3 regions of the Noviherbaspirillum sp. UKPF54 genome follow, and region 1 is predicted to be linked to each of the others. Evidence: predicted binding sites of a transcription regulator. Region 1 holds the regulator's gene; each other region holds the start of a gene.
The links. Region 1 encodes LexA, which represses DNA repair genes until DNA is damaged. Its sites were predicted from a motif close to ACTGTATNNNNATACAGT; they were not measured.
Positions count from the first base shown of each region.

Region 2: a site for LexA is predicted at 2,009-2,026, ahead of recA (recombinase RecA). Genes of this name have one in related genera too.
Region 3: a site for LexA is predicted at 1,586-1,603, ahead of FAY22_RS00420 (LexA family transcriptional regulator). Genes of this name have one in related genera too.

Region 1 is NZ_CP040128.1:1,113,364-1,116,827, forward strand. Features, by position in the region: gene FAY22_RS05230 (inositol monophosphatase family protein) at 1-762, opposite strand, end outside; gene FAY22_RS05235 (RNA methyltransferase) at 872-1,630, shown strand; gene lexA (transcriptional repressor LexA) at 1,694-2,359, opposite strand; gene rpsF (30S ribosomal protein S6) at 2,610-2,978, shown strand; gene priB (primosomal replication protein N) at 2,996-3,298, shown strand; gene rpsR (30S ribosomal protein S18) at 3,314-3,464, shown strand, end outside.
Region 2 is NZ_CP040128.1:2,803,049-2,806,512, forward strand. Features, by position in the region: gene recX (recombination regulator RecX) at 364-819, opposite strand; gene recA (recombinase RecA) at 873-1,916, opposite strand; gene FAY22_RS12940 (response regulator transcription factor) at 2,156-2,863, shown strand; gene FAY22_RS12945 (sensor histidine kinase) at 2,860-3,464, shown strand, end outside.
Region 3 is NZ_CP040128.1:84,338-87,801, forward strand. Features, by position in the region: gene FAY22_RS00415 (GGDEF domain-containing protein) at 138-1,214, shown strand; gene FAY22_RS00420 (LexA family transcriptional regulator) at 1,629-2,063, shown strand; gene FAY22_RS00425 (Y-family DNA polymerase) at 2,071-3,348, shown strand; gene FAY22_RS00430 (hypothetical protein) at 3,435-3,464, shown strand, end outside.

The DNA of each region.
Region 1 (3,464 bases):
CTGGGCGAAAATCTTCGGCGTGCCGGCGATGACATCGCCCTTGTACAGGTAGTCGGATTCGCCCGAGAAGTTGCCGACGATGCCGCCGGCTTCCGTGATCAGCAGTGAACCGGCTGCTACGTCCCAAGGTTGCAGGCCTTTTTCGAAGAAGCCGTCGAGCCGGCCGGCGGCCACATAGGCCAGGTCGAGCGCGGCGGCGCCCGGACGGCGCAGGCCCGCGCAGCGTTCCGTCATGATGCGGAACATCTTCATGTATTCGTCCAGGTGGTCGGTGCCGCGGAACGGGAAGCCGGTGCCGATGAGCGCGTCGGCCATCCTGTCTCGGCGGCTGACGCGGATGCGCTTTTCGTTGAGGTAGGCGCCGGCGCCCTTGGATGCAGTAAACAGGTCGTTGCGGGTCGGGTCGTAGACCACCGCTTGCGTGATCTGGCCGCGCTGTTGCAGGGCGATCGATACGCAATACTGCGGAAACCCATGGATGAAATTGGTGGTGCCGTCGATTGGATCGATGATCCAGACGTTTTCGTTTTCGTCGTGCAGGTTGGCGGAGGCGCCCGATTCTTCGGCCAGGATGGCGTGGTCGGGGTAGGCGGTTTTCAGAACCTCGATGATCGCCAGTTCGGCGGCCTTGTCGACTTCAGTGACGAAATCGTTGTGTCCTTTTTCCGTGACCTTGACACGGTCGATGTCGAAGGAGGCGCGATTGATGACCGCGGCTGCGCGGCGTGCGGCTTTCACCGCCGTATTCAGCATGGGATGCATAGAGGTTCCGTTAAAATTGCGGTTCCGGTTTTCGGACCACAAATGAATTAATGAGCGATGCGGCAATATCGGACAGTTGTTCGCTTGCCGCGCAATGCCGCTATTTTAAATGAACCAGCAACAAACCAGTACTTCTCTTTTTGACCGCCTGCGTTTCGTGCTGGTGGAAACCAGTCATCCGGGCAATATCGGTTCGGTGGCGCGCGCCATGAAAACCATGGGGTTTTCACGCCTTGTGCTGGTGAATCCCCGCTTTCCGGACGCAAACCGGCAGGAGGAGGCGATTGCCTTCGCCAGCGGCGCGCAGGATATCCTGGCCAGCGCAAAGATCGTCGGTTCGATCGGCGAAGCGCTGGCCGGCTGCAATTTTGCTGCGGCCTTAAGTGCCAGGCCGAGGGAATTTTCGCCGCCTGTCATTACGCCGCGCTCATTGGCTGGACAGCTGTCGGTCGATGCCGGCCTGGATGCTGCGCTGGTATTCGGCAACGAGAGGTATGGTTTGCCGAACGAAATCGTTGAAAAGTGCAATGTCCTGATCAATATCCCGGCCAACCCCGAGTATTCATCGCTGAACCTGGCGCAGGCAGCGCAGGTGCTGGCATATGAGTTGCGACAGGCCGCCGTCGGCGACGCGCCACCGGCGACGACGATCGGGTTTCAGGGAGAGGCGGCTGGCCTAGCGCAGATCGAGGGCATGTATCGGCATCTCGAGGAGGCGCTGGTGGCGGTCGAATTCCTCGATCCCGACAATCCGAAGAAATTGATGCCCAGGCTGAAACGGCTGTTTTCCCGGACTCAGCTGGAAACCGAGGAAGTCAATATATTGCGAGGCATCGCCCGGCAAATTTTGAAGAAGGTGCCGCGCTAGGGAAGCCGCCGCGTGAAACGGCCTGGATTGCACGGCGAGATTGCTTTGTTGTCGAGGGAGGCCTCAGCCCCAAGCCCGTAGCAGGCCGACCGCCAATCCTTCCAGTGCAAAATCCTCCTGGCTGGCGTCGACGCGAATTGGCTTGAAATCCGGATTTTCGGGCAGGAGTTCGATGACCGAGCCGGATTTCTTGTAGCGCTTGACCGTTACATCGTCGCCTAGTCGGGCCACTACGATCTGGCCGTTCTTTGCGCTGTCCACTTTTTTCACCGCCAACAAGTCGCCGTCCATGATGCCGATGTCGCGCATCGACAGGCCGCGCACTTTCAGCAGGTAATCGGGCTTGGAGGAAAATAGCGACGGGTCCACGCTATAGGTGGCTTCGATGTGTTCCTGCGCGAGGATGGGCGAGCCGGCGGCGACACGACCAACCAGCGGCAGGCTCAGTTGCATCAGCGCGGGGTGGGGGAGCGCCATTTGCTTGGCGCCGATACGGCCCAGTCCGCTGTCGCCATTCATGTCGCGCAAGCGGATGCCGCGCGAGGTGCCGGGCGAGATTTCAATCGCTCCCTTGCGGGCGAGTGCCTGCAAGTGCTCTTCGGCCGCGTTGGCCGAACGAAACCCCAGTTCGGCCGCGATTTCAGCCCGTGTTGGAGGGAATCCGGTATTTTCGATCGCTTCCCTGATCAGATTCAGAATTTGCTCTTGACGGGCGGTAAGTTTGATCATGGCGGCACCTGAGCGTCGATAAACGCTGTTCATAAAAACAGACTGTATTTTTATACAGCTTCTAGGCGAATGCAAGCGCCCACGTCATTAATTTCCCCGTTACCATGCGGCCGGCGCTGCCGTTGGGGTGTAAGCGCTTGAAAGCATTGAGCTTTCTGTATTTTCGGGTTATCATCGTCGGCTTTCCTCTTCCCACACCTGTCTTGACGCCGGGGTGGGCGATTGTTTAATCCGTCCATAAGGAGATTACATGCGTCATTATGAAATCGTATTTATCGTGCATCCGGATCAGAGCGAGCAAGTGCCCGCAATGATCGAGCGCTACAAGGGCATCGTGACCGCCCGCAACGGCAAGATCCATCGCATCGAAGACTGGGGCCGTCGCCAGATGGCTTACATGATCCAGAAGCTGGCCAAGGCACACTATGTCTGCATGAATATCGAGTGCGACAACGAGACTCTGGCTGAAATCGAAACCGGCTTCAAGTTCAACGATGCCGTGCTGCGCCACCTCACCGTGAAGATGAAGAAGGCCGAGACTGCGCCGTCGCCGATGATGAAGGCGGTCCAGAAGGAAGACGCTGCCAAGAGCCAGCGCAGCGAGGCAGCTGCATCGTAATTGCGCAAGCCAGGAGCGTGAACCAGCTTCAGTTGGTCGCCGTCATTGCCGAGCGCGATGCATTGCGATACACGCCGGCAGGCATTCCGATTGCGTCGGCGAAGTTATCGCACCAATCGGAGCAGGTCGAGGCAGGCATCCCGCGCCAGATTGAACTGGAAATCGCTGCGGTCGCCGCAGGCGAAATCTCCGGAAAAGTCAATCGGGCGGAGCTGGGAGTGGCCTACCGCTTCACCGGATTCCTGGCACGCAAGAACCGAAACAGCAAAAGCTTCGTCTTCCACGTCACGGACGTCGAGGCATATACATCAGATCACTAGATACAGGAGCCAAACATGGCATTCGGTAAAAAATTCGACAAGAGCAAACTCAAGCAAAAGCGCCAGCAGCAAAACCCGCTGTTCAAGCGCAAGAAATTCTGCCGCTTCACCGCCGCCGGCGTTGAGCAAGTGGACTACAAGGACGTCGACACCCTGAAGGACTTCG
Region 2 (3,464 bases), 1.7 Mb from region 1:
CGGCAAAAATAAAGCCGCATTTGCGTGTCGTTGCCGCAGCTTCTACGGCAACAGCCGCTCATGCGGCGCTGCAAAAACTCCAAAAGTGTAGCACAGGTAAGTACCGGAAAACCAAGGTGTTTCTTTTTCCGCTATTGAAGAGTGATAAAAACGCTAATTTTTGCCCAATTTGCGCGCTTTTTCCGCCGCCGTTATCACCAATGCAAATAACTGTTATTGATTTTGAAGCCCTCCCACCTCAACCAATATGCGAGACAGCACGACCATGCACGGATGGGAGTGGCGGATTTATGCGCATGGATCGCTATTGCCGGAGCGGCATTCCATCGCGCGCGACCATGGCGACGGGAAGCGACAGGAAACTCAGTCTTCAGACTGATCGATCGCGCGCATGGCGCCCTGGATGGCGCGCATCGAGAAACCGCGTTGCTGCAAGAAACGCATCTGCTTCGCGCGCTCGGCAGCATCGGCGGGAGCTTGCCTGAATTTCTTCTTCCAGACTTCGCGTGCGCGCGCAGTTTCGTCCTGTGCGAGGCTGGCCTTGATGTCATCAAGCGCGTCGCCTTCGATACCGTGGCTTTGCAATTCGGACAGGATGCGGCTATTGCCGAAGCGTGCGGCACGGCGATGTACCAATGATTCGGAAAAACGCGACTGTGACAATAGCTTGGCAGCCTCCAGCGCATCGAGCAAGGCGTCGATGTCATCGGTTTCCTGCGCATAGCGCGCGAGCTTGCGCGCCAGTTCCAGCCGGCTGTGCTCGCGGGCGGACAAATACTTCAGAGCCCGCGCCTTCAGGCTCATTTGCAGCTTAGCCATCGAGCGCGGGCTCCCTCACGTGAAGTATTCGGGATGAAGGAAAAGAGAAAGATTTACTCAGCTTCGGCAGCGACCGGGGGCAACTGGGGCACGCCAAGCGCGGCACGCACCTTGTTTTCGATTTCGCGTGCGAGTTCCGGATGCTCTTTCAGGTAATTACGGGCGTTGTCCTTGCCCTGGCCGATGCGTTCGCCGTTGTAGCTGTACCAGGCGCCGGATTTCTCGACGATCTTTGCTTCCGAGCCGAGGTCGAGGATTTCGCCTTCGCGCGAGGTGCCTTCGCCATACAGGATGTCGAAGTGCGCTTCCCTGAACGGCGGCGCCACCTTGTTCTTCACGACCTTGACCTTGGTTTCGTTGCCGATCACCTCTTCGCCCGACTTGATGGAGCCGGTGCGGCGGATATCGAGACGGACCGATGCGTAGAACTTGAGCGCATTGCCGCCGGTGGTCGTTTCGGGGTTGCCGAACATGACGCCGATCTTCATACGGATCTGGTTAATGAAGATCACCAGCGTATTGGTGCGGTTGATGCTGCCAGTCAGCTTGCGCAGCGCCTGGGACATCAGGCGGGCCTGCAGGCCGGGCAGCGAGTCGCCCATATCGCCTTCGATTTCGGCTTTCGGAGTCAAGGCGGCGACCGAGTCGACCACCACTAGGTCGACGCTGCCGGAACGTACCAGCGCGTCGCAAATTTCAAGCGCCTGCTCGCCGGTATCCGGCTGGGAAACCAGCAGATCCGACAGATTGACGCCGAGCTTCTGGGCATACACGACGTCGAGCGCGTGTTCGGCATCGATAAATGCACAGGTGCCGCCCAGTTTTTGCATTTCTGCAATCGCTTGCAGGGTGAGCGTGGTTTTACCGGACGATTCCGGACCATAGATCTCGACGACACGCCCGCGCGGCAAGCCGCCCACGCCCAGCGCGATGTCCAGCCCAAGCGAACCGGTCGATACCGTCTGCACTTCTTCAGCAACCGCGCCGTCCGCCATGCGCATCACGGAGCCCTTGCCGAACTGCTTTTCAATTTGCGCCAACGCGGCAGCCAGTGCCTTGGCCTTGTCCGGGTTTTGTGCGGATTTCTTGTCGTCCATATCCAAATTCTTTCGACAGTTAGGTTATGTGGAGTCCAAAATGGGAGTTGCCGGACCCCGTACTGAATACTGCTTTCGACGTCACAGTGCGTACTGTATAAAAAACCAGTGCTTTATGCAAGCGCGAATTTCAAATATCGCGAAAAGTCTGCGGGACGATGCCATGGCCTGGCTAGCGCGCCTTGTCGTCATTAATAAAAGACAATAGACTACCGTCCATCCGATTGCAGAGTCTGACCATGCGTATTTTGCTCGCCGAAGACGATAGTGTACTAGCCGATGGCCTGACCCGCTCGTTGCGGCAATCGGGTTACGCGACCGATTGCGTCAAGAATGGCCTGGAGGCAGACACTGCGCTGTCGACCCAGGATTTCGATCTACTGATCCTGGACCTGGGCCTGCCCAAGATGTCGGGGCTGGAAGTACTGCGGCGCCTGCGCGCGCGCAACTCGCGCCTGCCGGTGCTGATCCTGACCGCCAGCGACTCGGTCGAGCAGCGCGTCAAGGGCCTCGACCTGGGGGCGGACGACTACATGGCCAAGCCGTTCGCGCTGTCCGAGCTGGAGGCGCGGGTACGCGCCCTGACCCGGCGCGGCGTCGGCGGCGGTCCGACCGTGATCAAGCATGGACCGCTGTCCTATGACCAGGTGGGACGCATCGCGTACATGAATGACCAGATGCTGGACTTGTCGGCGCGCGAGCTCGGCTTGCTTGAGGTACTGCTGCAGCGTACCGGCCGCCTGGTATCGAAGGAACAGCTGGTCGATCACCTGTGCGAATGGGGCGAGGAAGTCAGCAATAACGCCATCGAGGTTTACGTGCATCGCCTGCGCAAGAAGATCGAGGCCGGCGGCGTGCGCATCGCCACCGTGCGCGGCCTCGGATATTGCCTGGAAAAGCTTCCTGATAGCGCGGCCGGCAGCGCCGCCCCTCCGGCCGGTCCATGAGCGAGGTCCATCGTCCGGACGCGCCCGCGTCCGGCTCTCCTCCTTCCCACCTCGCCTTCGATACCGTAGATACCCAGCCCGAGGAGCGCATCCAGCGCTCGCTGTTCGGCGAGATCCTGGATTGGATGCTGGTGCCGCTGTTGCTGCTATGGCCGATGAGCATCGCGATCACCTACCTGGTGGCGAAGTCGATCGCCAACCATCCGTTCGACCGCGCGCTGGACGACAAGGTCACGGTGCTGGCGCAGCAGGTCAGGGAAGTCAACGGCAAGGTGGTGGCGCAGACGTCCGGCGCGGCGCGCGACATCCTGCGCGCCGACGATGTCGACAATGTGTATTTCCAGGTGCTTGGCGCGCGCGGCGAATTCGTCGACGGCGACCGCGACCTGCCGCCGCCGGCCGAAGAGGATAAACAGCCGACGAGCGCGGTGCAGTTTCACAACGAAACCATCCATGGCAACGACGTCAGGATCGCCTATATATATGTCGACCTGCGCCCCTACAGGCGCGGGAAGGAAGTATTGCGGGAACCGTACCTGGCCCTGGTCCAGGTGGGCGAAACGCTGGACAAGCGCGCGCATCTGGCCAACGAGATCATCAA
Region 3 (3,464 bases), 1.0 Mb from region 1:
GCCCTAGGGAACCGTCACCAAACCACGTGCTAAAATAATTTCTACAGTGCAACTATTTGTGACTTGCACGCGCAAACCGTGCGCGCATATCGGTACTCCGGCCATTCATAAAGCTTGGCCTCAAGGCGTGATTCGGCATGAAGAAATTTCGTTGGTTGACCCGTCTGTTGTCGCGCAAGTCTCCTATCGGCTCCGAGTTCGGCCAGGCGAAGCTCCGGGTGATGAATGTCACACCGTTCTGCCTGTACCTTATTCTGGCGTGGTATCGCGATTGGCATGCCGTGCCTGCCAATGTAGCCATAGGCGCATTGGGATACATCCTTTATGCCGTGCTCTGGGTGTTCGTTGTACAGTTTTCCATTCTGAATATTCAGCTGCGGCGGACGCTGGCCGCCATATTGGACCAGGCGTTGCCTGCCATCGGGATGTATCTCGCTGGGTTTCTGGCCGGTTTGGTTGCCTGGGTTCCCGCTCTCGGGTCCATCGGTAGCGGCATGCGGTTCGGGACAAGATATGCGTGGCTCTCGTCGGCGGTCGGCGGCCCGGCTATGGGCGCCGCATTCTTCTTCTCGTCCGACTGGCGAAGCATTCCGGGCGTTGCGGCCGGCATCGTGCTCGTCAACGTCCTGTTGCCACTCTATGTTGTTGTCCTCGTCAAGCGACTCGAAGAGGAGAAATCCGCATTCGAATCGCGTGTCGCACACCTTGAGGTCGCCACCAAACACGACCCGTTGACGGGATTATTGAACCGTGCCGGATTCGGGGATGTACTTGAAGAATTGCGGGCGGCGGATACTAAACCTGGCGAAAAGACCGCAGTACTGGTATTGGACTTGGATGGATTTAAGGCTATCAACGATGCCTGCGGACATGCTGCCGGCGACACGGTATTGAAGGCCGTCGCCGCTTCATTAGTTCGCTGCGTGCGGCATTCGGATAAGGTTGCTAGGCTGGGCGGGGATGAATTTGGCATAGCGCTTCGGCACGTTGTCAGTGAAGACAATGCTGAACGGCTCGCAGCAGGGGTGCTCAGCGCAATCGAACGGGTAGTCACTCCACGCGACGATTTACGGCTTGGAGCAAGCGTTGGAATATGCATGTTGCCCAATCCGGAACTGCATACAAATGAGGCAATTATCGAAGCAGCAGACCGCTTAATGTACAAAGCGAAAGCGGAGGGAAAGAACCAGTTTCGTATGTGTCATTGCGGGTAAATAAGCAATTCCCGGACGCAGTGAATTCTCTGGTTGTCGTCGTGAACATTGGACGTTGTTGACGCGCGTAATACGGCTGACACAGGTACCGTAATACCGTAATACCGTAATACCGTAATGCCGTAATGCCGGGGCGAGATTCGGGAGCAGGTCGAGTAAGTTAGCCCAGCTGAACCGATTGCGTGGCTAGCACGCTGGAAGAGAATTTGCAGAGCAGTTAGCTGAGTAACGGAACTCATTTTGACTTGCATCTGGTAGCGACGTGGAAGAGCGTGTTTTTGCAGCGAGTATTGCAGGCTGCTCACGAAGCCTGTTCCTGCTCGATTCAAAACGCCAAGCAGGAGCTTGAATTTTAGAAACGCATCGCAGATACTGTATGTATATACAGTTTAATGTCATAAAGAATTATCTGCCATGTCGTCACAACAAGACCCCGTGCCGCTGGATGTCAATCCGCTGGTTTTGACCCAGTTCGGGGCTACTGTGCGAACAGGCTTTCCCAGTCCGGCGGCAGACCACAGCCAAAAAAGAATCGACCTGAATGCCCACTTGCTCCTTAACCCGGAAGCATCGTTCCTTTTTCGCGTCCGGGGCGACTCGATGATTAACGTCGGCATCTTTGACGGCGATACGATTGTTGTTGACCGCTCCATCGAACCGAAGCACCGGCACATTGTGCTGGCCATCGTGGATGAGGAATTTACCGTCAAGCGGCTGTATCGGCGCGGGAAGACCATCCGCCTCTTGGCGGAAAATCCGGCGTATCCGCCGATTGATTTGAAGGATGGGCAAGAGCTGCGCGTGTGGGGCGTAGTCACCTATAACCTTCGCAAGCTGCTCAACGGCTAGCAGCGCCATGGACTCGTCAATCCGCAGCCTGGCATTAGTCGACTGCAACAACTTCTATTGCAGTTGCGAGAGAGTGTTCAGGCCGGACCTCGATGGGAAGCCAGTGGTCGTCCTTTCGAATAACGACGGCTGCGTCGTCGCGCGGTCCAACGAATCTAAGGCGCTGGGTGTCAAGATGGGCGAACCCTGGTTCAAGTTAAGAAACCTGGCCAGGGAGCACGGCATCGTCGCCTTCTCGTCCAATTACGCGTTATATGCCGACATGAGCAATCGCGTCATGTCTATCCTGTCCCAGTTTTCGCCGGTCCAGGAAGTCTATTCGATAGATGAATGCTTTCTCGACCTGACGGGGTTCACGGATATTCGCGAGCGGGCATACGACGTTCGAAAAACCATTTTGCAGTGGACTGGACTTACCGTCTGTGTAGGCATCGGCCCATCCAAGACGTTGGCCAAGCTCGCTAACCACGTCTCGAAAAAGCATCCAAAATCAAAAGGGGTATTCGATTACAACTTACTCAGTCAGTCGCAGCAAGACAACGTTCTAGCCCACCTGGAAGCGGGCGATGTGTGGGGTATCGGCAGGAAGCTGTCGACAGGATTGAGCACCATTGGAATTGATTCCGTCTTGCAGTTACGGGACGCAGATGCTCCTTCACTGAGAGCGCGCTATGGTGTTGTAATGGAGAAGACCATTCGGGAGCTGCGTGGTGACGCCTGCATCGAGCTAGAAGAAGTCGAACCCCCCAAAAAACAAATTGTTTCCAGTCGCTCGTTTGGTCAATGCGTGACCGAGTTGCACGACCTACAGGATGCTGTTGCCCACTTCATATCCAATGCTGCCGGAAAACTGCGAACGCAGAAATCCGTTGCGGGACTGCTGCAGGTGTTTATTCTCACCGACCGGTTCAGGCCGGAAAAGTCGCAATATTCCCCATGCATTTCCATTCCATTGCCGGTCCCGACTGCCGATTCGTTGCAGCTCAATCGCTGGGCATGCGATGGATTGAAGCGCATCTATCGGGCTGGCTACGACTACAAGAAGGCCGGCGTCATCCTCGCTGACATCAGGCCAGAGCATATTGTGCAAGAGGACTTGTTCGCGGTCCAAGAAACGAAGCCGAGAGAAGCCCTGATGGACGCGCTGGATAAAATCAATGCTCGCTTTGGACGAGGTGCATTGAAGATTTCAAGTGATGGCTCGCACCGGGCATGGGAAATGAGAGCGGACAACAGGAGCCCACACTACACGACGGATTGGGAGCAAATTGCTGAGTGTCGTTGAATAAAAAAGAATGCTTCCGTCTTCGCGTTGCAAAGACAGGCCTATTAGTATGGTGAAAATGAGCGAAAAATTATTGGAGTAAATGCATGAATCAAATCCTTATCGTTGGTGTTGGA